Regions from separate parts of the Kitasatospora sp. NPDC048296 genome, predicted to be linked through region 2. Evidence: riboswitches for the same ligand, from Rfam matches in the RefSeq annotation. Region 2 holds a riboswitch; the other holds the start of a gene.

Region 1 (15,271 bases), on a different contig from region 2:
CGTCACCCTTGCCCGGGGCGGTCAGCACGACCTTGGCGATGCCGGGGCGCAGGTGCTTGGACAGGCCCTCGCGGTCACGCCACTTGCCGGTGTTGTCGATCAGGATCGCGTCCTTGATCCCATACTCCGTGTAGTCGACCTCGCTCGGGTCGTTGGAGTAGATCACCGTGATCTCGTTGCCGTTGACGACGATCTTGTTGTTCGCCTCGTCGACGGTGATCGTGCCCTGGAACTGGCCGTGGATCGAGTCCCGGCGCAGCAGCGAGGCGCGCTTGACCAGGTCGTCGCCGCCGCCGTTGCGCACGACGATGGCCTTCAGGCGCAGGCCGTTGCCGGAGGCCTTCTCGATCAGCAGGCGGGCGACCAGGCGGCCGATGCGGCCGAACCCGTACAGCACGACGTCCTGCGCGGACCGGCGCTCCAGCTTGTTCTCACCGGTGGCACCGGCGACGGCCTGGGCGGTGAACTCCTCCACCGACAGGCCGCGGTCGTCCGCCCGGTAGGTCGAGGCGAGCATCCCGAGGTCGATCTGCGAGGGGCCGAGGTCCAGGGTGGTCAGCGCCTGCAGGAACGGCATGGTCTCGGTGACCGAGAGCTCCTCGCCGGCGATCTGCCGGGCGAAGCGGTGCGTCTTGAGGATGCTGACCACCGACTTGTTCACCAGGGACCGGCTGTGGAGCAGGACGGTGACGTCCTTCTCCCGGTGCAGTCGCCCGATGATCGGGATCATCGACTCCGCGATCTCCTCGCGGTTCTTCCAGTCCGTGAACACGTCGTCGTTGACAGTCACAAGTCCATCTTTCGAGCTGAGGGTATTGCCTTCATGGTAGCTTCGCCCGCTCCCGCCCCAGCGGCCGGTCCCTCCTCCGACCACCTCACACCCCCCTCCCACCTGCGCTTTCCCCCACGCCCCCACCGCCGAAGGTGATCACCGCCACCCCCAGCTCCCCCCTGCCGCCGGGGAGTTGGCCGGGCGACTCCCGCTCGCGCGGCCCGCCCCGGCCGAGGATTTGCCGGGGGTGCGGTGAGGTGGGGTAATGGGAGGCGGCCGATGTTCGAGTGTTCCGTGACAGACCCGGGAGCTTGCCATGAGCGGTGGGCCGGAACCGATCAGTGCCGAGGGCCTGCGTGCAGTGCAGGAGGAGTTGGCGCAGCTGCGGGCGGAGCGGGGGGAGGTGGCCGCGACGCTGCGGGGGGACGATCCGGTGGGTGATCCCGCGGATGCGGCGGACGAACTGCAGCGGGCCTCCGACGTGACCCGACTGGACCGGCGGATCGCCGAGTTGGAGGGGCGGCTGCGGGAGGCCGAGGTGGCCGGGGCGCCGTCCACGGACGTGATCGGGGTGGGCTCGACCGTCAAGGTGCGGTTCGAGGACGGCCAGGAGGAGACCGTCGAGATCTCGGAGCTGGCCGAGGAGCGGGAGTTGACCCTCGTGACGTACGACAGCCCGCTCGGGAAGGCGCTGCTGGGCCGCCACGCCGGGGAGACGGTGAGCTACGAGACGCCGGGCGGCGCGGCGAGCGCGGTCGTGCTGGCGGTCGGCAACGCGGCGTAGCCCGGGCGGGGTTGCCGGTCGCGCGGCCGAAGGCGTCCGCGAGCCGAGGTGCCGGTGCGATCCGCCGCTGATAGGCGTGGCTTATCGGCTCACAGGAACTGCGTCTTTGACGCCTCTCGACGACGGACCACACACTGGACCGGCGGAGTCCGGGAATGACCGGAAAGTCGGAAAAGGGGCAGTACGGAGCATGGGCAGCAGCAACGACATGCCCGCGCCGCACCCCACCCGCCACTGGCTCCCGGCGGCCGCCGCCGTGGCCGTCGCCGCCTGGGGTGCGAACCAGTTCACCGCCCTCGCCACCGTGTACCGGGCGCGCACCGACTGGTCGGCGCTGTCGTTGGCGGCGATGTTCTCGGTCTACCTGCTCGGCCTGGTGCCCGGCCTGCTGCTGGGCGGCCCCGCCGCCGACCGGTACGGCCGGCGGCAGACGGTGCGCGGCGCGCTGGGCCTGTCCGCCGCCGCCAGCGTCCTGCTGGCGCTGGGGGACGAGCCGTCGGTGTACGCGGCCCGGCTGGGCACCGGCTTCGCGGCCGGGCTGGTGTTCCTGGCCGGGACGACCTGGCTGCGGGAGCTCTCCGGGCCCGAGGTCCCGCCCGAGGACGGGGCCCGTCGCGCGATGTACGCCACCGGCACGGGCTTCGCGGCGGGCGCGCTGGTCTCCGGGGTGATCGCCGAGTGGCTGCCCGGACCGATGGCGCTGCCGGGCCTGGCGCACGCGCTGGGCTGTCTGCTGGTGCTGCGGGCCACCCGCCGGCTCCCGGAGACCGCCCCCGGCCGCTGCGCGCCCCAGCACCACACGGCGGCCGTCCGCCACCCCCGGTTCCGCTACGTCGTGCTCCCCGCGAGCCCCGCCGTCCTCGGCGCCGCCACCGTGGCGTACGTGGTCCTGCCGCCGCTGGTCGCCGACCGGGTGCCCGGCTACGCGCCTCTGTTCAGCGGCCTGGTCGCGGCGCTGACCCTGACCGCGGGCGTGGTCGCCCAGCCCTTCGCCGCCCGGCTGGACGACGCGGACAGCGCCCGGGCCACCCTCACCGCGATGGCCACCGTGATCGCCGGGCTGCTGCTCGGCGCGCTCGCCGCCGCCCACGACTCGGTGGGCCTGGTGGTGGCCGCCGCCGTGGTGCTCGGTACCGGGTACGGGCTGACGCTCGGCGCGGGGCTGCACGAGGTGGAACGGCTCACCCCGGGAAGGACCGCGCGCCCCGGCGGCCCGACCTCCGCCTCGCTCTACCAGAGCACCACCTCCAGCGGCTTCCTCACCCCGCTGCTGCTCGCCGGGACCTCCGGCCACGCCTCCTATCCGGCGCTGCTGGCGGGCATGGCGGCCGTGGGCCTGCTCTGCCTGGCGGTGACCGCCGCGCACAGCCGCCGCCACCTGCCCGGACCGGAGCACCGCCACCCGGCCCCCGCGGGCCGCGGAAAGAGCGAGGATGCATCCGTACAGTCCGGACCGACACCACCGAGGAGCCGACGACGATGGGCCGAGTGACCGTACCGCGCAGGGTGCTGCGACTGCGCCAGGGCGTGCCCTCGCACCGCCCCGACACCCTGGCCGCCGAGGAGCCGATGGAGATCCGGGTCGGCGGGCGCCCGCTGACGGTGACCATGCGCACCCCGGGCAGCGACTTCGACCTGGCGGCCGGTTTCCTGGTCGGCGAGGGCGTGCTGCACGCCGCCGACCACCTGACCGGGATCCGCTACTGCGCGGGGGCCACCGCCGACGGCGGCAACACCTACAACGTGGTGGACGTCGTGCTCGCCCACGGCGTGCCCGCCCCGGACGCCTCGCTGGAGCGCAACTTCTACACCACCTCCTCCTGCGGCCTGTGCGGCAAGGCCAGCCTGGACGCGGTGCGCACCACCGCGCCGTGGAGCGTCGCCGAGGACGGGCTGCGCGTGACCCCAGCGCTGCTGTCGGCACTGCCCGAGCGGCTGCGGGCCGCCCAGAAGGTCTTCGACAGCACCGGCGGCCTGCACGCGGCCGGCCTGTTCGACGCCGAGGGGCGGCTGCTCTGCCTGCGCGAGGACGTGGGCCGGCACAACGCGGTGGACAAGGTGGTCGGCCACGCCCTGCGCGAGGGCCTGCTCCCGGCGCGCGGCACGGTGCTGATGGTCAGCGGCCGGGCCTCCTTCGAGCTGGTGCAGAAGGCCGTGATGGCGGGCGTCCCGATGCTCGCCGCCGTCTCCGCGCCCTCCTCGCTGGCGGTGGACCTGGCCGAGGAGAGCGGGCTGACCCTGGTCGGCTTCCTGCGTGGCGACTCGATGAACGTCTACACCCGCGCGGACCGCATCGACACCGACCGACCCGACACCGACCGACCCGACCCGGCCCGCCTCGACCCTGCCCCCGTCGACCCTGCCCCCGTCGACCTGGTTCGACTCGACCCTGCCCGCCTCGGCCCCGCGCACAGCGGTACCGGCCGCACCGACCCCGTCCCGGTGGCCGAGTAGATGCTCTTCCGCCAGCTCGAGTACCTGGTCGCCCTCGCCCGCGAGCGCCACTTCGCCCGTGCCGCCCAGGCCTGCCACGTCTCCCAGCCGGCCCTGTCCGAGGCCGTCCGCAAGCTGGAGGACGAGCTGAAGGTGCTGCTGGTGCGGCGCGGCCGGGCGTACGAGGGCCTCACCCCCGAGGGCGAACGGATCGTGCTGTGGGCGCAGCGCATCCTGGCCGACCGGGACGCCCTGCGGGACGAGGTGGACGCGCTGCGCACCGGGCTGAGCGGACGGCTGCGGATCGGCGCCGCGCCGACCGCCTCGGGCGCCGTCTCGCTGCTCACCGGGCCGCTCTGCGCCGCCCACCCGCTGGTGGCCGTGGAGCTGTCCACCGACCTGCGCTCCGAGGAACTGCTGCGCCAGGTACGGAACTTCGAGATCGACGCGGGCATCACCTACCTGCCCGGGCCTGGCTCCGCGGACCTGCGCGCCCTGCCGCTGTACGAGGAGCGGTACGTCCTGCTGACCAGCCTGGCGGACGGGCCGGCCCGGCATCCGCGCGCCACCTGGGCGGAGGCCTCCCGGCTGCCGCTGTGCCTGCTGCACCCGGGCATGCAGGGCCGCCGGGTGCTGGACGAGGTGTTCACGGGCCTCGGGCTGGAGCCGACGCCCCGGGTGGAGACCGACTCGGTGGCCTCGCTGTTCGCGCACGTGCGCACCGGCCACTGGGCCAGCGTGGTGCCGTACGCCTGGCTGCACGTGTTCGGTGTCCCGCCGGGGATGCAGGCCGTTCCGCTGGTGGAGCCGGTGCACAGCGCGCCGATCGGGTTGGTGCTCGCCGCCCGGGAGCCGGGTTCGGTGATGGCCCGCGTCCTGCTGGAGGTGGCCCGGCGGACGGATGTCGCCGCCGTCCTGGGCAGCCTGCCGGGGGCGTAGCGGCTCGACGCGCGGGGCCCGGTCGACCGACATAGCCTCGACCCCAACGCCCGGGTGTCCGACCCCGTGCGACGGAAGGCGAGCACCGTGACCACCTCCGACGACGCCGTCAACGCCGGCCCGCAGGAGCAGGAGCCCGTGGGCCCCTCCCCCGCCGGCCCGCCGCAGTTCGCGCCGTACCACCACCCGGCCGCCGGCTGGGGCGCGGCGAAGAGCGTCACCCGCTTCCTGCTGCGCGAGGGCGCGTACGTCGACGGGCCGCGGGCGGTCATGCGGATGAACCACGAGAACACCGGCTTCGACTGCCCCGGATGCGCCTGGCCGGACGACACCAAGGGCCTGCACCTGGACATCTGCGAGAACGGCATCAAGCACGTCACCTGGGAGATGACCCGCAAGCGGGTCGGCCGGGAGTTCTTCGCGTCCCACTCGGTGACCGAGCTGTCCGGGTGGAGCGACTTCGCACTGGAGGACCAGGGCCGCCTCACCGAGCCGATGGTCTACGACCCGGACACCGACCACTACGTCCCGATCAGTTGGAAGGACGCCTTCGAGCTGGTCGGCAGCACCCTGCGCGGGCTGGACGACCCGAACCGGGCCGCCTTCTACACCTCCGGCCGGCTCGGCAACGAGGCGACCTTCCTCTACCAGCTGATGGCCCGCGAGCTGGGCACCAACAACCTGCCCGACTGCTCCAACATGTGCCACGAGGCCAGCGGACGGGCCCTGGAGGCGGCGCTGGGCACCGGGAAGGGGACGGTCGACCTCAAGGACTGGGAGGTCGCCGACGCACTGTTCATCATGGGCGTCAACGCGGCCTCCAATGCGCCCCGGATGCTCACCGCCCTTGCCGAGGCGTACCGGCGCGGCGCGCGGATCGTGCACGTCAACCCGCTGATCGAGGCGGCGGCGACCCGCACGATCATCCCGCACGACTTCACCGACATGGCGCTGAACAAGGCCACCCGCACCAGCACCCTGAACCTCCAGCCGCGGATCGGCGGCGACATGGCGCTGCTGCGCGGCATGGCGAAGGCGATCCTGGAGCAGTCCGCGACCGACGACAAGGCGCTGGACCGGCTGTTCATCGACCGCCACACGGCCGGCTTCGAGGCCTACCGCGACCTCTGCGCGAGCACGCCGTGGGAGGAGATCGAGCGCCAGAGCGGGCTGGGCCGGGCCGCCGTCCTCAAGGCGGCCCGGGTCTACCGCGAGGCCGACCGCTCGATCTTCACCTGGTGCCTGGGCGTCACCCAGCACGAGCACGGCGTGGACACCGCGCGGGAGATCATCAACCTCCTGCTGCTGCGCGGCAATCTGGGCCGCGAGGGGGCCGGGCCCTCGCCGGTGCGCGGGCACAGCAACGTGCAGGGCAACCGCACCTGCGGGATCGATCACCGGCCGGCCGACGCGTTCCTGGACCGGCTCGCCGAGGTCTGCCGGATCGAGCCGCCGCGCGCCCACGGCCTGGACACCGTCGGCACCATCGAGGCGATGCAGCGCGGCGAGGTGACGGTCTTCGTCGGCATGGGCGGCAACTTCGCGCTCGCCGCACCGGACACCCTCTACACCTACGAGGCGCTCGGCCGCTGCGAGTTGACCATCCAGGTGAGCACCAAGCTCAACCGCAGCCACCTGGTGCACGGCCGGCGGGCGCTGATCCTGCCGTGCCTGGGCCGGACCGAGAAGGACCACCAGCGCGCCGGGGTGCAGTCCACCTCGGTCGAGGACTCGATGAGCATGGTGCACCTGTCGGTCGGCATGAAGCGCCCGGCCTCACCGCACCTGCTCTCCGAGCCGGCGATCGTGGCCGGGATGGCCCGCGCGGCGCTGCCGGACAGCCCCACCCCGTGGGAGTGGTACATCGAGGACTACGACCGGATCCGCGACACCATGGCCGAAGTCCTGGACGGCTTCGAGGACTTCAACCGCCGGGTACGGCTGCCGCTGGGCTTCCGGATCAAGCAGCCGGCCCGCGAGCTGGTCTTCCTCACCCCCTCCGGCAAGGCCGAGTTCTCCACCGCCGGCCTGCCGGACGTGGTCCCCGGACCGGGCACCCTGGCGCTGGGCACCATGCGCTCGCACAACCAGTGGAACACCACCATCTACTCGGACGACGACCGCTACCGGGGCGTGCGGAACCTGCGCACGCTGGTCTTCATGAACAAGGACGACATGCGCGAGCGCGGCCTCGCCGAGTTCGACCGGGTGGACGTCACCAGCACCGCCCGGGACGGCAGCACCCGATCGGTGTACGGCTACCTGGCGGTCCCGTACGACATCCCGCGCGGCTGCGCGGCCGGGTACATGCCGGAGCTGAACGTGCTGTGCGCGATCGGCGACCACAGCACCCAGAGCGACCAGCCGATCATGAAGCACCTGAAGGTGACGGTGGCGAGGAGTCAGTCCGAGGGCTGAGGCGTCCAGCGGTGCAGGCCCTTGCGGTCGTAGTAGCGGGTCATCGCGAAGCCGAAGGCCAGTGCGAGCACCAGGCCGACGGCGATCATGATCCAGCCGCGGGCCAGCCCGGCGTCTCCCCGGGCGTCGAAGTAGAGGATCGCCCGGATGCCCGCGCTCAGCTGGCGCATCGGCTCGAAGATGCCGAGGAAGCGGTAGAACCCGGGCACGGCCTGGAGCGGGACGGTCGCCCCGGAGGAGGGCAGGGCCAGCGCGATGAAGACGAACATGGACACCAGCTGCCCGATCCCGCCGAACGCGGCGTTGATCGACTGCACCCCGAGGCCGACGGCCACGCTCGCGCAGTAGCCGAACAGCCAGAGCATCGCCTGGTGCGGGGCGTCCATACCGAGGATGCCGACCGTGCAGAGCAGCACCAGGGAGGTGGTGGGCAGCATGATCCCGGCCGTCATGACCATCTTGAGCAGCAGGGTCTGGGTGCGGTTGATCGGGACGGTCGGACGGCGGGTGTGCCAGGGGCCGATCTCGCTGTCGCTGTAGCCGAGCGCGCCGTCGACGCCGTTGTGGATGATGTTGCCGCCGATGAAGCCGGTCAGCACGGCCAGCAGGGCGTAGTAGAAGGCGCTCAGGCCGAGGCCGCTGTGGCCGCCGATCGGGTGGCCGACCTGGGTGGTGACGGCGATCGGGTCGGCGAGCAGCAGCCGGGCGGTGGCGCCGGTGTCCGGGCCCCGGGCGGTCGAGGCCGGTAGGGCGGCCAGCAGCTGTTTGCCGGTCGTGACCGAGGCCTGGTGGACAGCGGTCTGGACGATCTGCGCGGCCATCGAGGCGCCCAGGCTGCCGAGGCCGGGGTTGGTGAGGACGGTCAGGGTGGGCCGTTCGGTGGCGCCGCCGGTGGCCAGCTTGGTGACGGTCGCAGTGAAGTCCTCCGGCACGAGCAGCGCGCCGTAGACCTTCCCGGAGGCGAGCAGGTCGCGGACGCCGGCGTCGTCGGTCTGCCGCCAGTCGACGGTGTCGTCGGGGGTTCCGGCCACCACCGCCCGGGTCAGCTCGGTTCCGAGGTTCACCGGGCGGCCGGGCGGCGGCGCGCCCTGATCGGCGTTCACCAGGGCGATCGGCAGCCGGTGCAGGTTCCCGTTCGGGTTGACGATGCCGCCCATGTAGAGCAGTGAGAGCACCACGGCCAGCAGGCCGCACAGGACGCTCGGGAAGAGCCACAGCTTCGGGCGCCGGGCGAGCGCCAGCGCCCTCGCCTGCCGGGGAGCCCCCTGGGAGCCTGTGGTCGCCATGCCACCCCTCGGGTCGTGGGCACTGCCTGGTGCCGCTGCGGGTACGGCGGGAAGTCGTTCCGTGGCGGCAGGGTGGTCAAACCCGCGCCACCCGGGCGGGTGGCGCCCCTCCACAAAGGTAAAGGTTCTACCAAGTGCGCAAGTATCGCCCTCCGGCCGGTCTATGCTTCTGGAGGTTTGAAGAAGGCACCTCGTTCGGTGAGGCTTCTTCACGGACACAGGCCACTGATCCGACGACGTCGAGAGACGCCCAGGGTTAGGACAGATCTTCCCGACCTAAGGGTTGATCCGAAGTGGCTTCCGACCCAAGGGGGTTGGACACGCCGTGGAGTGCCAAAGCTCTGACGAGTTGGGGTGAGCCGGCGGTCGCTTCCGCACGCGGGCGAACTCCTTGCCGCGTCGATGACACGCACCACGGGGTGCGTCGGCCGGGAGGAGGCGAGAGACATGGATTGCAGTAGTCCGGGCCACAGTTGCCCCTGCCCCCGCTTGTCCTCGCACACCTCCGGCACGCGGTAACAACCTTCCCTGCGCGTAGATCTGACGACGCATCAGCACTGAGCACCGCGCACGCGGCTCCGCCGTGCCCGTACGTCCCCGTACGGGCCGCACCGCCGCGCGCCGATGCGCCGTGCCCACACGCAGGGGGAATTGCTGCTGCGCGCCCCCAACCACCCCACCTGCCAGGGGTTCACGGGAGGAACGTCATGACCACCAACACCACACTCGACTCGAAGGTCCCGCCGCAGCGTTCGGCGGTACTGGACGACGCCCACGTCGGCGACATCAAGGGTGCGCTCGGCACCATCAGGCTCGATGACGACGCACCACGCCAGGGGCTCTCAGCGAGACTCAAGACCCTGCTCGCGATCGTCGGCCCCGGCCTGATCGTGATGGTCGGCGACAACGACGCCGGCGCCTTCTCCACCTACGGCCAGGCCGGCCAGAACTACGGCACCCAGCTGCTGTGGACGCTGGCCCTGCTGATCCCGGTGCTCTACGTCAACCAGGAGATGGTGCTGCGCCTGGGCGCCGTCACCGGCGTCGGCCACGCCCGCCTCATCCTGGAGCGCTTCGGCAAGTTCTGGGGCGCATTCAGCGTCATCGACCTCTTCCTGCTCAACGCCCTCACGCTGGTCACGGAGTTCATCGGCGTCACGCTGGCGGCCGGGTACCTGGGCCTGCCCAAGGTCGCCTCGGTCATCCTGGCGGCGGCGGTCATCATCGCCTCGGCCTTCACCGGCTCCTTCCAGCGCTTCGAGCGCGTCGCCATCACGCTGTGCATCGGCTCGCTGCTGCTGGTGCCGATCTACTTCATGGTCCACCCGAAGACCTCGCAGATGGCCCACGACTTCGTGGTGCCGCAGATGCCGGGCGGTTCGGGCGAGCTCGCGACCGTCATGCTGCTGATCGTCTCCATCGTCGGCACCACCGTCGCCCCGTGGCAGCTGTTCTTCCAGCAGTCGTACGTCATCGACAAGCGCATCACCCCGCGTTTCATGAAGTACGAGAAGGCCGACCTGTGGATCGGCATCGCGATCGTGATCATCGGCGCCGCCGCCATGATGGGCTTCTGCGCCGCCGCCTTCGACGGCACCGACGGCGTCGGCCAGTTCACCGACGCGGCCGCCGTGGCCAAGGGCCTGGAGGACAAGGCCGGACACCTGGTGGGCGTGCTGTTCGCCATCGCGCTGCTGGACGCCTCGATCATCGGCGCCTTCGCGGTGTCCCTGTCCACCGCCTACGCCATCGGCGATGTCTTCGGCATCAAGCACTCGCTGCACCGCGGGGTCAAGGGCGCCAAGGGCTTCTACGGCATCTACGCCGGCGTGGTCGTGGTGGCCGCCGCGATCACCCTGCTGTCCACCGACTACGCCCAGGGCCTGATGACCCAGTTCGTGCAGGTGCTGGCCGGCGTGCTGCTGCCCTCCGCCACGGTCTTCCTGCTGCTTCTCTGCAACGACAAGGCCGTGCTCGGCCCCTGGCGCAACGGTCCCAAGACCAACGCCTTCACCTCCGCCGTGGTCGGCATCCTGGTCATGCTGTCCCTGATCCTGACCGCCTCCGTGGTCTGGCCGGACATCAGCTCGGACGCGCTCCTGTGGATCATGGCCGGCTGCGGTGTGGCGGGTGTACTCGTCGCCGGGTACTTCTTCACCTTCGGCCGCCGGGGCACCAAGGAGGACCCGATCGACCGCACGGACCGGGAGAACTGGCGGATGCCCCCGCTGGAGACGCTGGAGCGGCCGGTCATGTCCACCGCCCGCAAGATCGGCATGGGCGCCCTGCGCACCTACCTGCTGATCGCGATGGTCATGGTCATCATCAAGATCGTCCAGACCGCCCTGAGCCACTGACCCGGACGCCGGGGGCGGCGCCCCGAACGACCGCCGCCGCCCCCGGCCCGCCCCGGAACCCTCAACCACCCCGCGCCCGGGGGAAGGAAGGGAGCACGGCCATGCGCACCAACCCCCTGTTCCACCACTGCCCGAGCATCCGACTCGCCCTGCACGACGGCGTCGAGCGCGCCTACCGCCTCGACGACCCCGGCGCCTGCCCCCGTTCGGGCACGCCCAACAGCCCGGCCTCCGCGTACGAGCCGCGCGTCCACCTGGCCTACCTGCTGGCCCGCCAGGGGCACCGCCCGGACTGGCTCGCCGCCTTCGCGGACCTCCCGCCGGCCGCCGCGCACCGCCTCGCCCACGCCGCCGCCCATCACCGGGCCGCCGTCGCGACCGCCGCCTGAAGCTTCATCAATTTCTGCGCACATCAGCGCACTTGCTCATTTTTTCATTGTCCCGTCACGGAGGTGACCTGCCATGTCCATCGTTGCCGCGTTCCAGCCCGCCCTTCCGTCCACCGACCCCGGCCGACTGCGCGCCGCCCTCGCCGCGGTGGGCCGACGCCTGGCAGCGAGCCCGCTGGACAACCCCGTCCTGCAGGCCGTCGCCGGGCCGGCCGCGACCGTGCCGAGCGGCCGCCCGTTGCCGATGCGGTCCCGCTGGCGGACCGTCACCGCCCCGGACGGGACGGTCCGGCTGGAAGCCTCCTGGCACCCGGGCCTCTGACCCACCACTCCCCCGACTCGTTTCGACCCGACGAAGGAGCATCCGCCATGGCCGTGCGCTACCCCAGGCTCGAAGCCATCTTCTCGGACCACGCCGCCGCCCCCGCCGTCCCGGCCACAGTGCGGCACCTGCGCCCCGCACCAACCGCACCGGCCGTCCCGGCCGCCACGCGTCCCGTCATCAGCCCGGACCCCGGACTGGTGGTCGACCCCGATCAGCGCACCGTCACCGTCGACGGCCAGCAGCTCGACCTGCCGTACCTGGAGTTCGAACTGCTCGCGCACCTGGTCGGCAACCCGCTGCGGGTGCACTCCCGCCGCCAGCTGATGGAGACGGTCTGGGGCCGGCCGGACACCGGCGACACCCGCACCATCGCCACCCACATAGCCCGGATCCGCCGCAAGCTCGGCCCCGGCCACCGGGAGGCGATCGCCACCGTCCGGCAGATCGGCTACAAGTACGACCCCCGGCTGGTCCGCGCCGCCTGAAACCGCTTGAGGTCGTTCGAAGCCGCCCGAACCGGCAGCCGTACCCACCGCACCACCGGAGGAGGACACCGCAATGACCGGAACCGCCCTGTTCGCACGGACCGGCAGAGGGACCGCCCTGTGCGGCGTCCTCCTCCTGCTCGGCCTCCAGACCGTCGCCCTCGCCCTCGCCCCGGCCCCGCTGCGGCCCTTCCTGTCCGGCGTGCTCATCGGCGCCGCGACGGCCGGGCTGCTGCTCGCCCTACTGCTGGCCCAGAGCCGGCGGCAGGCGGGCCGCCCGCTCGCGGACCGGGCCGCCGCCGGCGAGGACGACACCCAGTGGTTCAGCGCCCGCTCGCTGGAGGGCTTCCCGATGGAGCAGGTCCGCCCGCTGCTGCTCGGCCCCGGCGCCCCCGGCCTGAACCGGCTGTACACCGCCTGGGTGTTCGCCACCCACGGGCACGACCCCCAGTGGATCGCCCGCCACCTGGACCTGCCCACCCCGACCGCCCGGCTGCTGGTCGCCGCCGCCCGGCAGCACGCCACGTCCACCCTGACCGCACCGTCCGACAGGAGGCGCCAGTGATCACGGCCCTCGACCACGTCCAGCTCTCCGCCCCACCCGGCAGCGAGGCCCTGCTGCGCGCCTTCTACGGCGACGTCCTGCAGATGGCCGAGATCCCCAAGCCCCAGCCGCTCACCGGGCGCGGCGGGTGCTGGTTCGCCGCCGACGGCGGCCGGGTGCGGCTCTACCTCGGCATCGAGGAGCGCTTCCGTCCCAGCACCAAGGCCCACCCCGGGATGGCGGTCTGCGAGATCGACGAGTTCGCCGGACGGCTGGCCGAACTCGGCGCCCAGGTGGTCTGGGACGAGAGCCTGCCGCCCCGGCGCCGCTTCTACACCACCGACCCGGTCGGCAACCTGCTGGAGTTCGTCGAGGCGGCGGCCTGACCGGCCGGTCCGGCACCGGTCCATTTGCACACGGACGTCGGCAGGGAGCAGACTGCCCGGGTTTGTGCGCCGGAGGTCCGTCATGTCCTTGCTGAAGTCCGCCCCGGGCCTGTCCCGGGGCCCGCTGCCGCCCCGGGCGTTGCGCCGCCGGGCCCGGACCGTCTGGGTGGACGCGGTCGTGGCGGCCGCCGTGCTGGTCCTGCTCTACCTGGCACTGCGGGTGGGGCAGGGGACCACGGTGCGATTCGCCACCGCCCGGGACGCCACCGTCTCCACCGACCCGTCCCACCTGCCGTACTACGCCGCGCGCTCACTGCTGCGGATGTTCGCCGCGCTCGCCCTCTCGGTCGTCTTCACCTTCGGCTACGCCTACGCCGCCGCCCGCAGCCGCCGACTGGAACGGGTGCTGATCCCGGCGCTGGACATCCTCCAGTCGGTGCCGGTGCTGGCCTTCCTCACCGTCGCGGTGACCGGCTTCCTCGCCCTGTTCCCCGGCTCGATGCTGGGCCTGGAGTGCGCCGCCGTGTTCGCCATCTTCACGTCCCAGGCGTGGAACATGACCTTCGGCTTCTACCACTCACTGGTCTCGCTGCCCCGCGAACTCGACGAACTGTCGCGGTCGTTCCGGTGCAGCCGGTGGACGCGGTTCTGGAAGGTGGAACTGCCCTCGGGGATGATCGTCCTGGTCTGGAACGGCATGCTCAGCTTCGGCGGCGGCTGGTTCTTCCTGGTCGCCTCCGAGGCGATCACCGTCGACAACCAGCGGTACGCGCTGCCCGGGGTCGGCTCCTACGCCGGCGCCGCCATCGCCGCCGGGGACCTCGGCAGCGTCGGCTGGGCGATCGCCACCATGGTCGTCCTCGTCGTCGGCGTCAACTTCCTGTTCTGGCGGCCGCTCACCGCCTGGGCCGAGCGCTTCCGCAACGAGCAGTCCGAGGCCACCGAGGTGCAGCGCTCCACGGTCCTCGACCTGCTGCGCCGCTCCCACCTGCCCGCCCTGCTCGGCCGGGCGCTGCGCCCCCTCGGACGGGCGCTGAACCGGGCCGGGCGGGTGTTCGGCACCGACGACCGCCCGCTCGCCGTCCACCCGGCCTGGCAGCGGGCCGGGGACGTCACCTTCGCCCTGGTCGCCGGCGGCATCGTGCTCTGGGGCCTGGTCGACCTCGGCCGCTACCTCGCCCACCGCACCGGCCTCGGTGTCTTCGGCGAGCCGCTGCTGCTCGGCCTGGCCACCCTGGCCCGGGTGGTCGTGCTGGTCGCGGTGGCCACCGTGGTCTGGGTGCCGGTCGGGGTGAGGATCGGCTTCTCGCCCCGGCTGACCCGGATCGCCCAGCCGCTGGTCCAGATCCTCGCCAGCTTCCCGGCCAACTTCCTCTTCCCGCTGGTGGTCTGGCTGCTGCTGCGCACCGGCCTGTCGATCGACCTCGGCGGCATCCTGCTGATGGCCCTCGGCGCCCAGTGGTACATCCTGTTCAACGCCATCGCCGGCGCCATGGCCATCCCCAGCGACCTGCGCGAGGCCATGGACGACCTCGGCGTGCGCGGCTGGCAGCGCTGGCGGCGGCTGATCATCCCCGGGATCTTCCCGGCGTACGTCACCGGCGGCATCACCGCCTCCGGCGGGGCGTGGAACGCCGCCATCGTCTCCGAGGTGGTCACCTTCGGCGGCACCACCCTGACCGCCACCGGCCTCGGCGCGTACATCGCCCGGGCCACCGAACGCGGCGACCACCCGCACCTGCTCGCCGGGGTGGCGGTGATGAGCCTGTACGTCGTCGCCCTCAACCGCCTGCTCTGGCGCCGGCTGTACCGGCTGGCCGAGCGCCGCTACTCGCTCCAGTGAGGTTCCGTCCGATGCGCTTGCCGTTCCTCCGTCGCGCCGCCGTCGCCCCCGTGGTCCCGGTTCCGCCGCACTCCCCGGGCCCGCCGGCGACGCCGGTCGACGACGGGATCCTGCTGGAGACCGTCGGCCTCACCAAGGCCTACGCCGGGGCCGACGGCGAACTGCCGGTACTCTCCGGGATCGACCTCACCGTCCGGTCCGGCGAGATCGTCGCCCTGCTCGGCCGCTCCGGCTCCGGCAAGTCCACCCTGCTGCGCTGCCTGGCCGGCCTCCTGCCGCCCAGCTCCGGCACCGTCCGCTACCGCGGCAC
Region 2 (15,271 bases):
GCCGGTCGGGGTCGGCGTGCCGCTGCCGAACGTCCCACCCGGCGACGGCGGAGCCCTGCGGCCGCCCGCCGCGGACGAACGGCGGGAAGCCGGGGTAGCCGGGCTCGGCCGCACTGTCCTCGGCGGTGTACAGCGGGCGGGCGCGCAGGCCGTCCTGGAGTGCGGTGCTGAGCGCCCGCTCGGCGGCGGCGCCGTCCTCGGGCTGGGCACCGGACTTGCGCAGCACGCCCTCGACGAGCTGCTGCCACTGCTCACGGTGCGCGGCCGGGAACTCGGCAGCGAGGGGGAGCCCTTCGGGCGGGACCTTCATGTCCGCAGGTTAGCGCCCGTTTGCATACCCGCAGGAGGGGAGTTGCATGTGACCTTGTTCTCGATTTGGCGAAGCTTTAGCACTCCGCTGGGTGACGAGTGTCAGAACGGGTGTCAAGGCAGGTGTCACGGGGTGGCGCGACGGGTGACGCAACGCCGGTGCCACAGTACGCGATCGATCGCCCGACAGTGCCCGGATGAGGGGGATTGCGGAACCCCGCCACTCATCTATTAAGTTACTTCGAAGAAGACGGGCAGGGGCGGCATCCCCCGTACGCCCCTGCCCGCTCTTCGTCGTCCCCTTTGCGTCCCCCGAAGGAGATCCCACCGCGATGGGAAAGCGCCGCAAGCCCAGCCCCCCGAGCCGGGCCCGCCTGGCGGTCCTCACCACGGCCATGGCCGGCGGCGCGGTGCTCGCCTCCGGCACCGCCCACGCCGAGCCCGCCCCGAGCCTCGCCACCGTCAAGGAGCAGGTGGACAAGCTCAATGAGGAGGCCGAGCAGGCCATCGAGCAGTACAACGGCTTCCAGGACAAGCAGCAGAAGCTCCAGGGCGACGCCAACAAGATCCAGGAGAAGGTCGCCCGCGGCCAGGAGGCGATGAACGAACTGCGCACCCGGCTCGGCGGGGTGGCCGCCGACCAGTACCGCAGCAACGGCATCGACCCGTCCGTCCAGCTGATGCTCGACTCCGACCCGGCCGCCTACCTGGAGCGCGCCTCGGCGCAGAACCAGGTCGCCGACACCCAGACGGCCCTGCTCAAGCAGGCCCAGGAGGAGCAGCGCAAGCTCGACCAGGACCGCACCGAGGCTACCGCCACCCTCGCCCAGCTGGACTCCGTCGGCACCGAGCTCGCCGAGAAGAAGAAGCAGATCCAGGCCAGGCTCGCCCAGGCCCAGGCCATGCTCAACAAGCTCAGCGCCGAGGACCGCGCCAAGGTCAACGCCCAGCAGTCCGCGGAGAAGGCCAGGGCCGAGGCCCAGAAGGCGGCCGCCGCCGACCGCGCCTCCCGCTCCACCCAGCGCCCCGACCTGAACGCCCCGGCCCCGCCCGCCGCCGGCCGCGCCGCCGCCATCGTCGGTTTCGCCTACGCCCAGCTCGGCAAGCCCTACGGCTGGGGTGCCACCGGCCCCAGCAGCTTCGACTGCTCCGGCCTCACCGGCGCCGCCTACCGCGCGGCGGGCGTCAAGCTCTCCCGGATGTCCCAGGACCAGTGGAACGACGGCCCCCGCGTCGCCCGCGCCGACCTCCAGCCCGGCGACCTGGTCTTCTTCTACGGCGACATCCACCACGTCGGCATCTACATCGGCGACGGCAAGATGATCCACGCCCCCCGCACCGGCAAGAACGTCGAGGTCCTCCCCATCGACGCCATGCCCTACGTCGGCGCCGTCCGCCCGTAAGCCCCTCCGCCCCGGCGGCCCCGTCAACCCCTGCGGGCGGCCGTCGGGGTGGGGCCGCAGAACGATCGGAGGACGTTCCGTCCGGCCGGAAGCGGCCTCAACTGAGCGGACCGGTCGAAACGTTGCCCAGAGGGTGGCCGGGCGCTCCGACAGCGCCGGCCGCGATCACCCGGGCGCCCGCGGCGGTAGTCCCGGTCACCCCCGAGACGCGAGAAGGCCGGGGCGTACCCGCGCCGCCGCTGGGCACTGGTGGAACGACCTACGGGTGCGGCGCGCAGGCCAGCAGGTACGGCAGCACCGGCAGGGCCGACACCGCCAGCCACCCGGCCAGTTGGCGCTGCCGGCCGCCGCCGGGCCGCGCCAGCCGACGGACCCGGGTCAGCACCCCGGTGGACGCCACCCCCAGGGATCCGCCCGGAGCCGGACCGGATGTGGCCAACGCGCAGAGCGCCGAGGCCAGTTCGCCCCGCGACACCTTCGCCAGCGCCGCGTCGTCCGCCGCCATCTCCAGCAGCAGCGCCACCTCGGAGCGCCCCAGCCGGGCCAGCGGCAGCCGCCCGAGCAGCAGCGCGAAGGTGTCGGCGGGCAGCCGGAACAGGTGGTGGCGGCCGCGGATGTGCCCGTGCTCGTGCGCGACGGCCGCGGCGAGCTGCCGCTCGTCGAGCAGTCGCAGCGCCCCGCGCGACAGCACGACCCGGGAGCGGCGCCCGGGCAGGCAGTAGATCGTCGGGTGGGCGTGCTCCAGCACCAGCGCGCCCCAGCGCCGGTCCCGTACGGCGACCACGTCCAGCACCGCCCGGTGCCGCCGGCGGGCCCGCCCGGCCCGGGCGCCGACCGCGGCCAGCGCGAGGGAGAGCAGCGCCCCGGCTGCGGCCGGCAGCCACCAGCCGTGGGTGTGCGGCACGACCGGCCCAGCCGGTTCGAGGCGGGGGAGCAGTCCGAGCAGCCCGGCCGGCTCGTGGGCGGCGGGCTCCAGCGCGTGGTGCGCGGCGAGCACCAGGGCGACGGTGAAGGAGGCCATCAACGCCAGCCACAGCGCCGCGCCCAGGGTCGGACGGGTTTGGAGCCGGGTGGAGCCGGCCAGCCGGCGGGGCAGCAGGACGCCGGTCACGGCCAGGTAGAGGCCGAGCAGGGCGAGCGTCACTCGGCGTCCCGGGCCTTGACCTGTTCGAGGGCGGCGAGCAGGGCGGAGGCCTCGTCCCCGCTGATCCGGTCGACGAAGCGCAGCAGCGCGCCGGCCCGGTCCGGGGTGGTCTCCAGCGCCTGGTGCATCAGCTCGGCGGTGTACACCTCGCGGGTGCAGGTCGGTTCGTACACCCAGGCGCGGCCGACCTTGTCCCGGCGCAGCCAGCCCTTGGTGTGCAGGATGTCGGCGACGGTGGTCACGGTGGTGTACGCGACCGGCCGCTGCCGCTGGAGGTCGTCGACCACCTCGCGCACCGTGGCCGGACGGCCCCAGGACCAGAGCCGGTCCATGATCTCGGCCTCCAGATCGCCGAACCCCCGTAGCACCGCCGTGGTCTCCCTTGCCGAACCGACCGCCGGCGCCCTTCGCCCGCTGGAACGCGGCCCATGCTACGGCGGGTGCCGGGCGCGAGAGGGCGGAGGTGGCGCGCTTGGTCAAGGTTCTACAAAGGTGTCGACGATCGGCCGAAAATGTGATCGGCCTGGTCGTGGCGGGTCTATGCTTGGGGAGGTTTGAAAAGGCACCTCGTTCGGTGAGGCGTCTTCACGGACACAGGCCACTGACCCGACGACGTCGAGAGACGCCCAGGTTCAGGACAGGTCTTCCCGACTTAAGGGTTGACCCCAAGTGGCTTCCGGCCGGACAGGCTGGACACGCCGTGGAGTGCCAAAGCTCTGACGAGTTGGGGTGTACCGGTCCATTCGGGGCCGGTGTGCTCCTTGCCGTGTCGTGATGCGGCGCACAGATGGTGCGCCCCCGACCGGGAGGAGGTGGGAGACATGGACTGTCCTAGTCCGGGCCACAGTTGCCCCTACCCCCGCATGCTCTCGAACACCTCCGGCACGCGGTAACAACCTTTCCTGCGCGTTCACCCGGCGCCTCGTCCTGCGCTCAACCATGCCTGGACGCAAGCCGCCTGACGCATCGTCATGCCCGCACGGCCGCCGCCGCTCAGCGTCGCCGTGCGGAGCCGGTGCCGTGCGCTCGCAGGGAGGATCGCCGCTGCGTGCCCCCTGTCGCCCTCTCAAGGAAGAGGGCAGGGAGGCCCCGCCATGACCAACGTGATGCTGGACCCGAAGGTTCCCACGGTCCCCACCGCCCCCGCCGCCCAGTCCGCCGTGCTCGACGACGCCCACGTCGGCGACATCAGGGGCGCGCTCGGCACCATCAAGCTGGACGACAACGCCCCGCGCCAGGGTCTGTCCGCGAAGCTCAAGACGCTGCTGGCGATCGTCGGCCCCGGCCTGATCGTGATGGTCGGCGACAACGACGCCGGCGCCTTCTCCACCTACGGCCAGGCCGGCCAGAACTACGGCACCCAGCTGCTGTGGACGCTGGCCCTGCTGATCCCGGTGCTCTACGTCAACCAGGAGATGGTGCTGCGCCTGGGCGCCGTCACCGGCGTCGGCCACGCCCGCCTCATCCTGGAGCGGTTCGGCAAGTTCTGGGGCGCGTTCAGCGTCATCGACCTGTTCCTGCTGAACGCGCTGACCCTGGTCACCGAGTTCATCGGCGTCACGCTGGCGGCCGGGTACCTGGGCCTGCCCAAGGTCGCCTCGGTCATCCTGGCGGCGGCGATCATCATCGCCTCGGCCTTCACCGGCTCCTTCCAGCGCTTCGAGCGCGTCGCCATCGCCCTGTGCGTGGGCTCGCTGCTGCTGGTGCCGATCTACTTCATGGTCCACCCCAAGACCTCGCAGATGGCCCACGACTTCGTGGTGCCGCAGATGCCGGGCGGTTCCGGCCAGCTCGCGGCCGTCATGCTCGTCATCGTCTCGATCGTGGGCACCACCGTCGCCCCGTGGCAGCTGTTCTTCCAGCAGTCGTACGTCATCGACAAGCGGATCACGCCGCGTTTCATGAAGTACGAGAAGGTCGACCTGTGGATCGGCATCGCGATCGTGATCATCGGCGCCGCCGCGATGATGGGCTTCTGCGCCGCCGCCTTCGCCGGCACCGACGGCTTCGGCCAGTTCTCCGACGCGGCCGCCGTGGCCAAGGGCCTGGAGGACAAGGCCGGGCACCTGGTGGGCGTGCTGTTCGCCATCGCGCTGCTGGACGCCTCGATCATCGGCGCCTTCGCGGTGTCCCTGTCCACCGCCTACGCCATCGGAGATGTCTTCGGCATCAAGCACTCGCTGCACCGCGGGGTCAAGGGTGCCAAGGGCTTCTACGCGGTCTACGCCGGCCTGGTGGTGGTCGCCGCGGCGATCACCCTGCTGTCGAACGACTACATGCAGGGCCTGATGACCCAGTTCGTGCAGGTGCTGGCCGGCGTGCTGCTGCCCTCCGCGACGGTCTTCCTGCTGCTGCTCTGCAACGACAAGGCCGTGCTCGGCCCCTGGCGCAACGGGCCGAAGACCAACGCCTTCACCTCGGCGGTGGTCGGCGTGCTGGTCATGCTGTCGCTCATCCTGACCGCGGCCGTGGTCTGGCCGGACATCAGCTCGGACGCGATCCTGTGGATCATGGCCGGCTGCGGCGTGGCGGGCGTGCTGGTCGCCGGGTACTTCTTCACCTTCGGCCGCAAGGGCACCAAGGAGGACCCGATCGACCGCACCGGCCGCGAGAACTGGCGGATGCCCCCGCTGGAGACGCTGAGCCGCCCGGTGATGTCCACCGCCCGCAAGGTCGGCATGGGCGCCCTGCGCGCGTACCTGCTGATCGCGATGATCATGGTCATCATCAAGATCGTGCAGACCGCGCTGAACCACTGAGCCACCGATCGAAGCCCGTACGGACGGGTGGTGGGCAGCGGCTCGCCACCCGTCCGTGCCCTTTCCCCGTGTTCCCCGTGATTCCTCTGGAGGAGGTGCCGTCGTGCACACCCTGACCACCGTCGAGTTCCTGGTCCGGCTCGCCACCGGCGTCGCCTGCGGCGCACTGATCGGCGTCGAGCGCCAGTGGCGGGCCCGGATGGCCGGCCTGCGCACCAACGCCCTGGTCGCCGCCGGCGCCACCCTGTTCGTGCTCTACAGCGAGGCGGTCGGCGACACCGGCAGCCCCACCCGGGTCGCCTCGTACGTCGTCTCCGGCATCGGCTTCCTCGGTGGTGGCGTCATCCTGCGCGACGGCGCCGGCGTGCGCGGCCTCAACACCGCCGCCACGCTCTGGTGTTCGGCCGCCGTCGGGGTGCTGGCCGCCTCCGGCAAGCTGGAGCTCGCCGGCCTCGGCACGCTCGCCGTGCTCGCCGTCCACCTGGTGCTGCGCCCGGCCGGCCGGATGCTCGACCGGGCCCCGCAGTCCGGCAGCGACCCGGACTCCACCTGCCGGGCCACCGTCCACCTGGAGTGCGACCGCAAGTCCGAGACCCACATCCGCGCCCTGCTGCTCCAGGCCCTGGCCGCCTCCGGCCTCGCCCCCACCGGCCTGCGCGCCCGCCGCACGGAACAGGGCGACGCCACCAGCCTGCGCGCCACCGTGGCGATCACCGGGCAGGTGACCCCGGCCCTGGAGCAGGTCGTCACCCGGCTGTCGCTGGAGCCCGGAGTACGGGACCTGCACTGGCACCTGGACGAGGAGTCGGACGAGTCCGGCAGCCCGGCGCTCGCCTGAGGGAGTAGAACGGAAGGACCGTCACGCGAACCGTCTGGGAGGCCCGATGCTGAAACCCGACCCCGAGCACGGGCCGCTGGTGCCGATGCTGCTGGTGCTGACCGTGGTCACCGGGGTGGTGGACGCGGTCAGCTACCTCGAACTCGGGCACGTCTTCGTCGCCAACATGACCGGCAACGTGGTCTTCCTCGGCTTCGCCCTGGCCGGCGCCGCGAACCTCTCCGCCACCGCCTCACTCGCCGCCCTCACCGTGTTCCTGCTCGGCGCCCTGGCCGGCGGCCACCTCGCCCGGCACCTGCCCGGCCACCGCGGCCGGCTGCTGACCGCCGCCGTCGCCGCCCAGGCGGTGCTGGTCGCCGCGAGCGCCGTCCTGGCGGCCGTCATCGGCCACGGCTCCGAACCCGCCCGCTACACCCTGATCGGCATGCTCGCTCTCGCCATGGGCGGCCAGAACGCGGTGGTCCGCTCGCTCAAGGTCCCCGACCTCACCACCACCGTGCTCACCATGACCATCACCGCCCTCGCCGCCGACCTCACCGGCCTGCGCCGTATCGCCTCCGTCGTCTGGATGTTCGCCGGCGCCCTGCTCGGCGCGCTCCTCGTCCTCCACGCCAACGTCCCCACCGCGCTGGCGCTGGCCCTCGCCCTGCTGGTCGCGGTGGCCGTCCTCACCCACCACGCCGGCAAGCCCACCCCGGCGCCCGCCTGGACCGAGCGCCTCTGAGGCCGAACACCCTCGCGCCCCCTCGCCGAACGGCTGAGGGGGCGCGAAGGCTTCCGGAGCGGGCGGCTCCTCAATCCTCGCGGCGGTGTCCGGCGCGGCCGCTCCAGAGCGGCTCAAGGCGGGCCCAGCTGGTGGTCCAGGCGGTCTCGGCACGGCGGTCGAGGGAGTGGAGTCGCAGCCGCAGTGCCAGGGTGAGCACCGCGAGGAGGGCGAGGAGGGCGCCCGCGCCGGTGCAGGCGGCGGAGACGGCGAGGGAGGCGCGGTTGGCCGGGGGAGCGGTGGGGGTGCCCGCGGGGTCGACCCAGATCGGGACGACGGTGCCGGCGACGGCCGTGCGAGGGGCCTCGACGGTGCCGGTGTGCGCGGTGCCCGCAGGGTAGTTCCAGGCGGCCGGGACCTCGATCCGGCTGTTGTAGCCGTCCGTGAAGCGGCTGCCGGTGACGGCGCCGTGGTCGGGGAGGGCGGCGACCACGGCGTTCACCCGGTGCAGCCGCACCCGGTCGTCGGCGGCCTGCGGCGCGGTCGAGCGGTAGAGGAGCAGGGCGCCCAGCACGGAGACGGCGACCGCCACCAGCCCGCCGACGATCGCGAGCAGCCAGGCCCGGGCCCGGGCGCGGTCGAGCGGGCGGACCAGCGGTTCGTGCCGAGTGCCGAAGGCCCGCCGCAGCTGACGGCCGGTTCGCCGCGGGAGCGACGCGGGCCGGGCGGAGCGGGGTGTGCTGGGCACGGTGAGGACTCCTCAAGGGCGTGGGGACGTACAGGGTTTCATCACCCAATCTCCACCCGGTGGCCCCCCGCGCACAAGAGTGGTGCCCGTTCGTCGTGCCACCGACCTCACCACCCGGGACGTTCGGCCCCCGGCAGGCGCCGCCCGCCCGGGCAGGCTGGAGTCCGGCCGCGCTCTCCGCGCCTGAGCGCGAGGCCGGCCCGGCCGGACCGTGGGGGTTCCGGGCCGCGGTGCGGAGCAGGGGGCGGTCGTGGGGGCCGCCTCCTGTCCCCGCCTGTCCGGCAGTTGACGTTTCGCCAGCTCAGCGCCCTATTCTTCGCAGCTATACACTCGGTGTATATCCCTGGTGTATGGTCTCGCCCATGAGTGTTCCTTTGACCCTCCTCGGGCTGCTGGAGCGGGAGCCGAGCCACGGCTACGACCTCAAGCGCGACTACGACGCCCTCTTCGGCCGCGGCAAGCCCCTCCCGTACGGCCAGGTCTACGCGACCCTCGGCCGACTCGCCCGCGACGGCAAGGTGATGGCCGGTGAGGCCGAGCCCGGCGACGGGCCCGAGCGCAAGCGCTACGTCATCACCGACGCCGGGGCGACCGAGTTCGAGACCTGGCTCCAGGAGCCGGTCGCGCCCGAACCCAACCTGCAGTCCGTGCTGTTCACCAAGGTGGTGCTGGCCCTGATGCTGGGCCGCGACGCCGAGCAGTACCTGGACACCCAGCGCGCCGCCCACCTGCGCCGGATGCGCGAGCTCACCGAACTGCGCCGCGCCGGCGCCCTGGTGGACGCCCTGCTCGCCGACCACGGCCTGTTCCACCTGGAAGCCGACCTGCGCTGGATCGACCTCACCGTCGCCCGCCTCGACGCCCTCGCCGCGGAGGTGCGCGCATGACCACGGTCATCGAAGCCCGCGACATCGCCCTCGCCTTCGGCGAGACGCCCGCGCTGCGCGGAGCGAGCCTGGCCGTCCAGGCCGGCGAGGTGCTCGCCATCATGGGCCCCAGCGGCTCGGGCAAGTCGACGTTACTGCACTGCCTGGCCGGCATCCTGGTGCCCGACACGGGCGAGGTGCTGTTCAACGGGCAGCGCCTGGACCGCATGTCGGAGGCGCAACGCAGCGCCCTGCGCCGCGACAAGTTCGGCTTCGTCTTCCAGTTCGGCCAGCTGGTACCGGAGTTGACGGCCGAGGAGAACGTGGCCCTGCCGCTGCTGCTGAACGGTGTCCGCCGGGGCGCGGCCCTGGCCCAGGCCCGTCCCTGGTTCGCCCGGCTCGGCCTGGACGGTCTGGAGCAGCGCCGCTCCGGTGAACTGTCGGGTGGTCAGGCGCAACGCGTGGCGCTGGCCCGCGGCCTGGTGGCCCGGCCGCAGGTGCTGTTCGCCGACGAGCCGACCGGCGCGCTGGACTCGCTGACCGGCGAGCAGGTGATGGAGCTGATGGTCACCTCGGCCCGGGAACAGGGCACCACCGTCATCCTGGTCACCCACGAACCACGGGTCGCCGCCTACGCAGACCGCGAGGCGATCGTCCGCGACGGCCGGGCCCGCACGCTCTCCGCCGGGTCGGTGGCCCCGTGATCCCGTTCTCGCTCCGACTGGCCGTCAGCGGCGGCCGGGAGGCGGTGGCCCGGCTGCTGATGATCGCGGCGGCGGTCGCGATCGGGGTGGGCCTGCTGCTGTCCACCTTCTCCAGCATGAACGCGATCGACCGCGCCAACGCCCGGCAGCTCTGGATGAACACCGGCGTCAAGGGCGCGACCGCGGCCGCCTCGGCGGACCCGCTCTGGTGGGGCGCCCGGGGGGACTACTACCGGGGCAAGCGCGTCCTCCGGGTCGACCTGGCCCCGACCGGGCCCAACTCGCCGCTGGTACCCGGCCTGAGCCGACTGCCCGCGCCCGGCGACTACTACGCCTCGCCCGCGCTGGAGAAGCTGCTGCGCGACACCCCGGCCGTCGAACTCGGCGACCGCTTCCCCGGCCGGCTGGCCGGCACCCTCGGCGACGACGCGCTGCCCTCCCCGGACACCCTCGCGGTGGTCGTCGGTCGCACCGCCGACGAGGTCAAGGCGCTGCCCCGGGCCACCACCGTCACCAGCATCGCCACCGCGCTGCCCACCGACTGCTCGGCGGACTGCTACGGCGCGGGCGTGCACGGGGACGCCCTGCTCCTGGTGCTCACCGTGGTGGCCGCGGCGCTGATCTTCCCGGTGCTGATCTTCATCGGCACCGCGACCCGGCTGTCCGCCGCCACCCGGGAGCAGCGCTACGCCGCGATGCGCCTGGTGGGCGCGACGCCCGGTCAGGTGTCGGTGATCTCGGCGGTGGAGTCCACCGTGGCGGCGGTGATCGGCACGGCCGTCGGCTTCGGCCTGTACTTCGCGCTGAAGCCGCTGGTCGCCGACGTGCCGTTCACCGGCGACCGCTTCTTCGCCGCCGACCTGAGCCTGACCCTGCCGCAGGTGGCCGGGACGGTGCTGGGCGTGCCGCTGGCGGCCGCGCTCGCCGCCCGGTTCGCGCTGCGCCGGGTCACCGTCTCGCCGCTCGGGGTCTCCCGCCGGGTCACCCCGAAGCCGCCGAGCGCCTGGCGAGTGACGCCGCTGGTGGCGGGCCTGGCCGAGCTGGGCTACTTCGTCGGCAACCACCCGAAGACCACCAACGCGCAGTCCCTGGCCTACCTGAGCGGCTTCGTGCTGGTGATGCTCGGCCTGGTGGTCGCCGGTCCGTGGCTCACCCTGGCCACTGCCCGGGCGGTCGCCCGGCGGACCAGCCGGCCGGCCTCGCTGATCGCGATGCGCCGCCTGTCGGACGACCCGAGGGCGGGCTTCCGCTCGGTCGCCGGACTGGTGCTGGCGCTCTTCGTGACCACCGGCACCCTGGCCATCATGAGCACCATCAACGCCAACCAGGGCATGATGGAGGGCGCTCCCTCGGTGCGCAAGGCGATCGTGGCCACCCCGTTCGGCAACCGGGAGGACCAGCCCACACTGCCCTCGGTGCCCGACCGCGTGCTGGCGCAGGCCCGTGCCGTGCCCGGGTTCGAGGGGATCGCCCTGGTGCACGACAACCCGGCCAAGGTCGGCGCGTACCAGCTGGGCGACCGTCCGGTGGTGCCCAGCCTGGTGACCTGCGCGGAACTCGCCCAGATCCCGGTGGTCGGCCACTGCGCCCCCGGCGCCGCCGTCGCGGCGGTCGACCAGTACCAGTTCGTCGACCTGCTGGACGCCTCCCAACACGAGTGGCCGGCCGCACCGGTCTCGGCGCAGGAGGTGGCGGGGCTCCCGGTGCGGATGCTCTACGCGACCACCGACGGCTCGGAGGCGGCCAAGGAGCAGCTGCGGACCCTCTTCATGAAGGAGTTCCCGACCTACGAGCCGCGGCTCGCCGAGGACTGGGCCTCCGAGGGCCAGCGGAAGCTGCAGGGCTGGCGGCAGCTGGCGAACGTGGTGCTGCTGACCACCCTGCCGATCGCCGGGTGCAGCCTCGCGGTGAGCGTGGTGGCCGGACTGTCCGACCGCCGCAGGCCGTTCGCGATCCTGCGGCTGACCGGAGCACCGCTACGGCTGCTGCGCCGGGTGGTCGGACTGGAGAGCGCGCTGCCGCTGCTGGTGGTGTCGGCACTCGCGGTCGGGACCGGCTTCGCCGCGGCGGCGATGTTCCTCAAGTCGCAGATGAAGTACGACCTGGTCTCACCGGATCTGACGTACTACGGACTGACCGGCTTCGGGCTGCTCGCCTCGCTCGGGATCATCGGCTCGACGCTGCCGCTGCTCAAGCGGATCACCGGGCCGGAGGCGGCCCGCAACGGCTGAGCGAGGTCGGTGAGTTGACCGCCCCGTCGCCCGCTACGAGTGGGCGACGGGGCAGCCGTGTCATCGGCGGGCGACGGGGTAGCCGTGCGTCCCGTCCCGCCGGATGTCGTCCAGCCCGGGCAGCCAGCTGCCGAGCACCAGCGCGGACGGGTAGAACATCGGCTCCGGCAGCTCGTCCACCGCGAAGCGCTCCCAACCGGCGCACGCGTGCGGCTCGGTGACCACCGCCTCGGCCAGGCTCGGCGGCGCCAGCACGGCGGCGGTCAGCCGGGGCCGGCCGAGCTCGTGGTCCAGGTGCACGGCGAGCACCCGCATCTGCGCCGCGGGCAGCACGATGCCGGTCTCCTCGGCGAGTTCGCGGGCCGCGGTCTGCTCGAAGGACTCGCCGAGGTCGACCTTGCCGCCGGGCAGGCTCCAGGTGGGCGGTTCGCCGGCCGTGGTGCGGCGGCCGATCAGCACCCGGCCGTCCCCGGTGGGCACGATGACGCCGGCGCCGAGCAGCGGTGCGGTCGGTACGGTGCTCAACTCGCCATCTCCTTCAGCTGGTTACCAGTTGCCGCGCTCGTAGTCCTTGAGGAAGCAGCCGTACAGGTCCTCGCCCGCCTCGCCGCGCACGATCGGGTCGTACACCCGGGCCGCGCCGTCGACCAGGTCGAGCGGGGCGTGGAAGCCCTCGTCGGCGAGGCGCATCTTGTCCGGGTGCGGCCGCTCGTCGGTGATCCAGCCGGTGTCGACGGCGGTCATCAGGATGCCGTCGCTCTCGAACATCTCCTGCGCGCTGGTGCGGGTGAGCATGTTGAGCGCGGCCTTGGCCATGTTGGTGTGCGGGTGACCGGCGCCCTTGTAGCCGCGCGTGAAGACGCCCTCCATGGCGGAGACGTTGACCACGTACTTGCGACGGGACGCGGACGCGGCCATCGCCGGGCGCAGCCGGCTGATCAGGATGAACGGCGCGGTGGAGTTGCAGAGCTGGACCTCCAGCAGCTCGACCGGGCCCACCTCCTCGACGGTCTGCACCCAGCTGTTGGTGTCCGCGAGGTCGGGCACCAGGCCGCCGGCGTCGATCGCGGTGCCGGCCTCGATCCGGGCCGGGGTGGCGGAGCCGGTGACCAGGGCGAGCGAGGTGACGTCCTCGGCGGCCAGCCGCTGCTCGCCGCCGCTCGCCTGGTGGGGGAGCGCGGGCAGGTCGACGCCGCCGCTGTTGAAGCGGCCGATGGTGGTGGCCTGCGGCAGCTCACCGGCCGGCAGCGGGGCGGACTCGGCGTTCACCAGCTCGCGGTAGGACTCCGGCGGGCGGCGGACGGTCTGCGCGGCGTTGTTGATCAGGATGTCCAGCGGGCCGTCGGCGGCGACCTCGTCGGCCAGCGCCATCACCTGGGCCGGGTCGCGCAGGTCGATGCCGACGATCTTGAGGCGGTGGATCCACTCGGCGCTGTCCGGCATCGCCTTGAAGCGGCGGATCGCGTCGTTGGGGAAGCGGGTGGTGATGGTGGTGTGGGCGCCGTCGCGCAGCAGCATCAGCGCGATGTACATCCCGATCTTGGCCCGGCCGCCGGTCAGCAGCGCCCGCTTGCCGGTCAGGTCGGCCCGGGCGTCCCGGCGGGACCGGTTCAGGACCGCGCACTTCTGGCACAGGTTGTGGTAGAAGGCGTCGACCTCGACGTACCGGGTCTTGCAGGTGTAGCAGGAGCGCGGCCGCTCCAGGATGCCGGCGATCTCGGTGGTGGTGACGGTGGTCAGGCCGAAGGCGCCGGCCGTCTCGTCGTCGATCCGGGTGGGCGCGCCGGTGGCCGTCCGGGCGGTGACCTCGCGGTCGTTGGCGGTCTTGCGGGCCCGGGTCTCCTGGCGGCGGCGCTGCTTGAGCGTCCGGAATATGCCGCCGACGGCCTTGCGGACGGTGATCGCGTCCGGGTGGTCGACGTGCAGCTCGTCCAGCTCCGCGAGCACCTCCAGGCAGAGCCGCAGCCGCTCGGGGTCGAGGCCGGGACCGAAGTCGATCTCCTCCTCGGTGCCGTCGACCTGGTCATGCCCGACGTCGTGTCGCTCGACGTCCTTCTGCTCGATGCTCACGCCCGCTGCCGCTTTCCCACTCGCCTCGCCGTTACCGCGTGAATGCTACGGGAGCGGTCCACGCTGGGGCGAAAAGCCGACGTGGGGGCCGGGGCTTGGAGGATCGTCCATGTCTACGCGCGGAGCATTGATCATGGTTTGTGCACAGCACCAGCAATGTGCCTCGAACTGGCTTTTGCCTCCGTACTGCCGGAGAATCGAATGCTGGGTGCCGGGCGCCCGAGTGCGCCCCGGCGGCATCGCCGCAACCGCACCCGAGGTGTAATTTCTCCCAGCCAGAGAGCCCATTCATGCGTTTCCTGAACGACCTCAAGCCCTCGTACGACTTGACGTACGACGACGTCTTCATGGTCCCCAGCCGTTCCGCCGTGGGCTCCCGGCAGGGCGTCGACCTCTCCTCGAACGACGGCACCGGCACCACCATCCCGCTGGTCGTCGCCAACATGACCGCCATCGCCGGCCGCCGGATGGCCGAGACCGTCGCCCGCCGCGGCGGCCTGGTCGCCATCCCGCAGGACATTCCGACCGAGGTCATCGCCGAGGTCATCTCCTGGGTCAAGCAGCGCCACCTGGTGGTCGACACCCCGATCACCCTCGCCCCCGGCGCCACCGTCGCCGAGGCGCTCTCCCTGCTGCCCAAGCGCGCGCACGGCGCCCTCGTGGTGGTCGAGGACGGCAAGCCGGTCGGCGTCGTCACCGAGTCCGACTGCCAAAGCGTGGACCGCTTCACCAGCCTCGCCGACATCATGTCCCGCGAGCTGCTGCTGCTGGACGAGGGCATCGACCCGCGCGACGCCTTCGACAAGCTCTCCGAGGCGCACCGCAAGCTCGCCCCGGTGGTCGACGCCGAGGGCCGCCTGGTCGGCATCCTCACCCGCAAGGGCGCGCTGCGCGCCACCCTGTACACCCCGGCCGTGGACGCGAACGGCAAGCTGCGGATCGCCGCCACCGTCGGCATCAACGGCGACGTCGCGGGCAAGGCCAAGGCGCTGATCGAGGCCGGGGCCGACGTGCTGGTGGTCGACACCGCGCACGGCCACCAGGAGAGCATGATCAGCGCGCTGCGCGCGGTGCGCGGCCTGGACCCGCAGATCCCGATCGTGGCCGGCAACGTGGTCTCCGCCGCCGGTGTCCGCGACCTGGTCGAGGCGGGCGCCGACATCCTCAAGGTCGGCGTCGGCCCAGGCGCCATGTGCACCACCCGGATGATGACCGGTGTCGGCCGCCCGCAGTTCTCCGCCGTCCTGGAGTGCGCCGCCGAGGCCCGCCGGCTCGGCAAGCACGTCTGGGCCGACGGCGGCGTGCGCCACCCGCGCGACGTCGCCATGGCGCTGGCCGCCGGTGCCTCCAACGTGATGATCGGCTCCTGGTTCGCCGGCACCTACGAGTCCCCGGGCGACCTGCAGACCGCCGCCGACGGCCGCCAGTACAAGGAGAGCTTCGGCATGGCCTCGGCTCGTGCGGTCAGCAACCGCACCGCCCAGGACTCCACCTAC

What was found. A riboswitch is a leader RNA that binds a small molecule or an ion and turns the genes downstream of it on or off. The one in region 2 is predicted to bind magnesium.
Region 1: it holds a riboswitch for magnesium, as region 2 does, so the genes downstream of both, ACGF12_RS29325 (NRAMP family divalent metal transporter) here and ACGF12_RS33405 (NRAMP family divalent metal transporter) in region 2, are expected to answer to the same signal.

The regions. Positions count from the first base shown of each region.
Region 1 covers NZ_JBICZB010000063.1:23,090-38,360, forward strand. The annotation lists gene ACGF12_RS29290 (glyceraldehyde-3-phosphate dehydrogenase) at 1-790, opposite strand, end outside; gene ACGF12_RS29295 (GreA/GreB family elongation factor) at 1,089-1,556, shown strand; gene ACGF12_RS29300 (MFS transporter) at 1,747-3,048, shown strand; partial or broken gene fdhD (formate dehydrogenase accessory sulfurtransferase FdhD) at 3,036-3,854, shown strand; gene ACGF12_RS29310 (LysR family transcriptional regulator) at 4,011-4,928, shown strand; gene ACGF12_RS29315 (FdhF/YdeP family oxidoreductase) at 5,016-7,346, shown strand; gene ACGF12_RS29320 (YhgE/Pip domain-containing protein) at 7,331-8,632, opposite strand; M-box (ykoK) riboswitch at 8,816-8,993, shown strand; gene ACGF12_RS29325 (NRAMP family divalent metal transporter) at 9,340-10,989, shown strand; gene ACGF12_RS29330 (hypothetical protein) at 11,091-11,378, shown strand; gene ACGF12_RS29335 (hypothetical protein) at 11,452-11,700, shown strand; gene ACGF12_RS29340 (winged helix-turn-helix domain-containing protein) at 11,748-12,188, shown strand; gene ACGF12_RS29345 (hypothetical protein) at 12,262-12,753, shown strand; gene ACGF12_RS29350 (glyoxalase) at 12,750-13,118, shown strand; gene ACGF12_RS29355 (ABC transporter permease) at 13,201-14,961, shown strand; gene ACGF12_RS29360 (nitrate/sulfonate/bicarbonate ABC transporter ATP-binding protein) at 14,973-15,271, shown strand, end outside.
Region 2 covers NZ_JBICZB010000087.1:7,244-22,514, reverse strand. The annotation lists gene ACGF12_RS33425 (methylmalonyl-CoA mutase family protein) at 1-310, opposite strand, end outside; gene ACGF12_RS33420 (NlpC/P60 family protein) at 642-1,712, shown strand; gene ACGF12_RS33415 (M56 family metallopeptidase) at 1,972-2,856, opposite strand; gene ACGF12_RS33410 (BlaI/MecI/CopY family transcriptional regulator) at 2,853-3,188, opposite strand; M-box (ykoK) riboswitch at 3,416-3,592, shown strand; gene ACGF12_RS33405 (NRAMP family divalent metal transporter) at 3,951-5,615, shown strand; gene ACGF12_RS33400 (MgtC/SapB family protein) at 5,719-6,453, shown strand; gene ACGF12_RS33395 (YoaK family protein) at 6,500-7,177, shown strand; gene ACGF12_RS33390 (hypothetical protein) at 7,248-7,904, opposite strand; gene ACGF12_RS33385 (PadR family transcriptional regulator) at 8,267-8,791, shown strand; gene ACGF12_RS33380 (ABC transporter ATP-binding protein) at 8,788-9,474, shown strand; gene ACGF12_RS33375 (FtsX-like permease family protein) at 9,471-11,705, shown strand; gene ACGF12_RS33370 (NUDIX hydrolase) at 11,766-12,230, opposite strand; gene ACGF12_RS33365 (SDR family NAD(P)-dependent oxidoreductase) at 12,252-13,703, opposite strand; gene ACGF12_RS33360 (GuaB1 family IMP dehydrogenase-related protein) at 14,066-15,271, shown strand, end outside.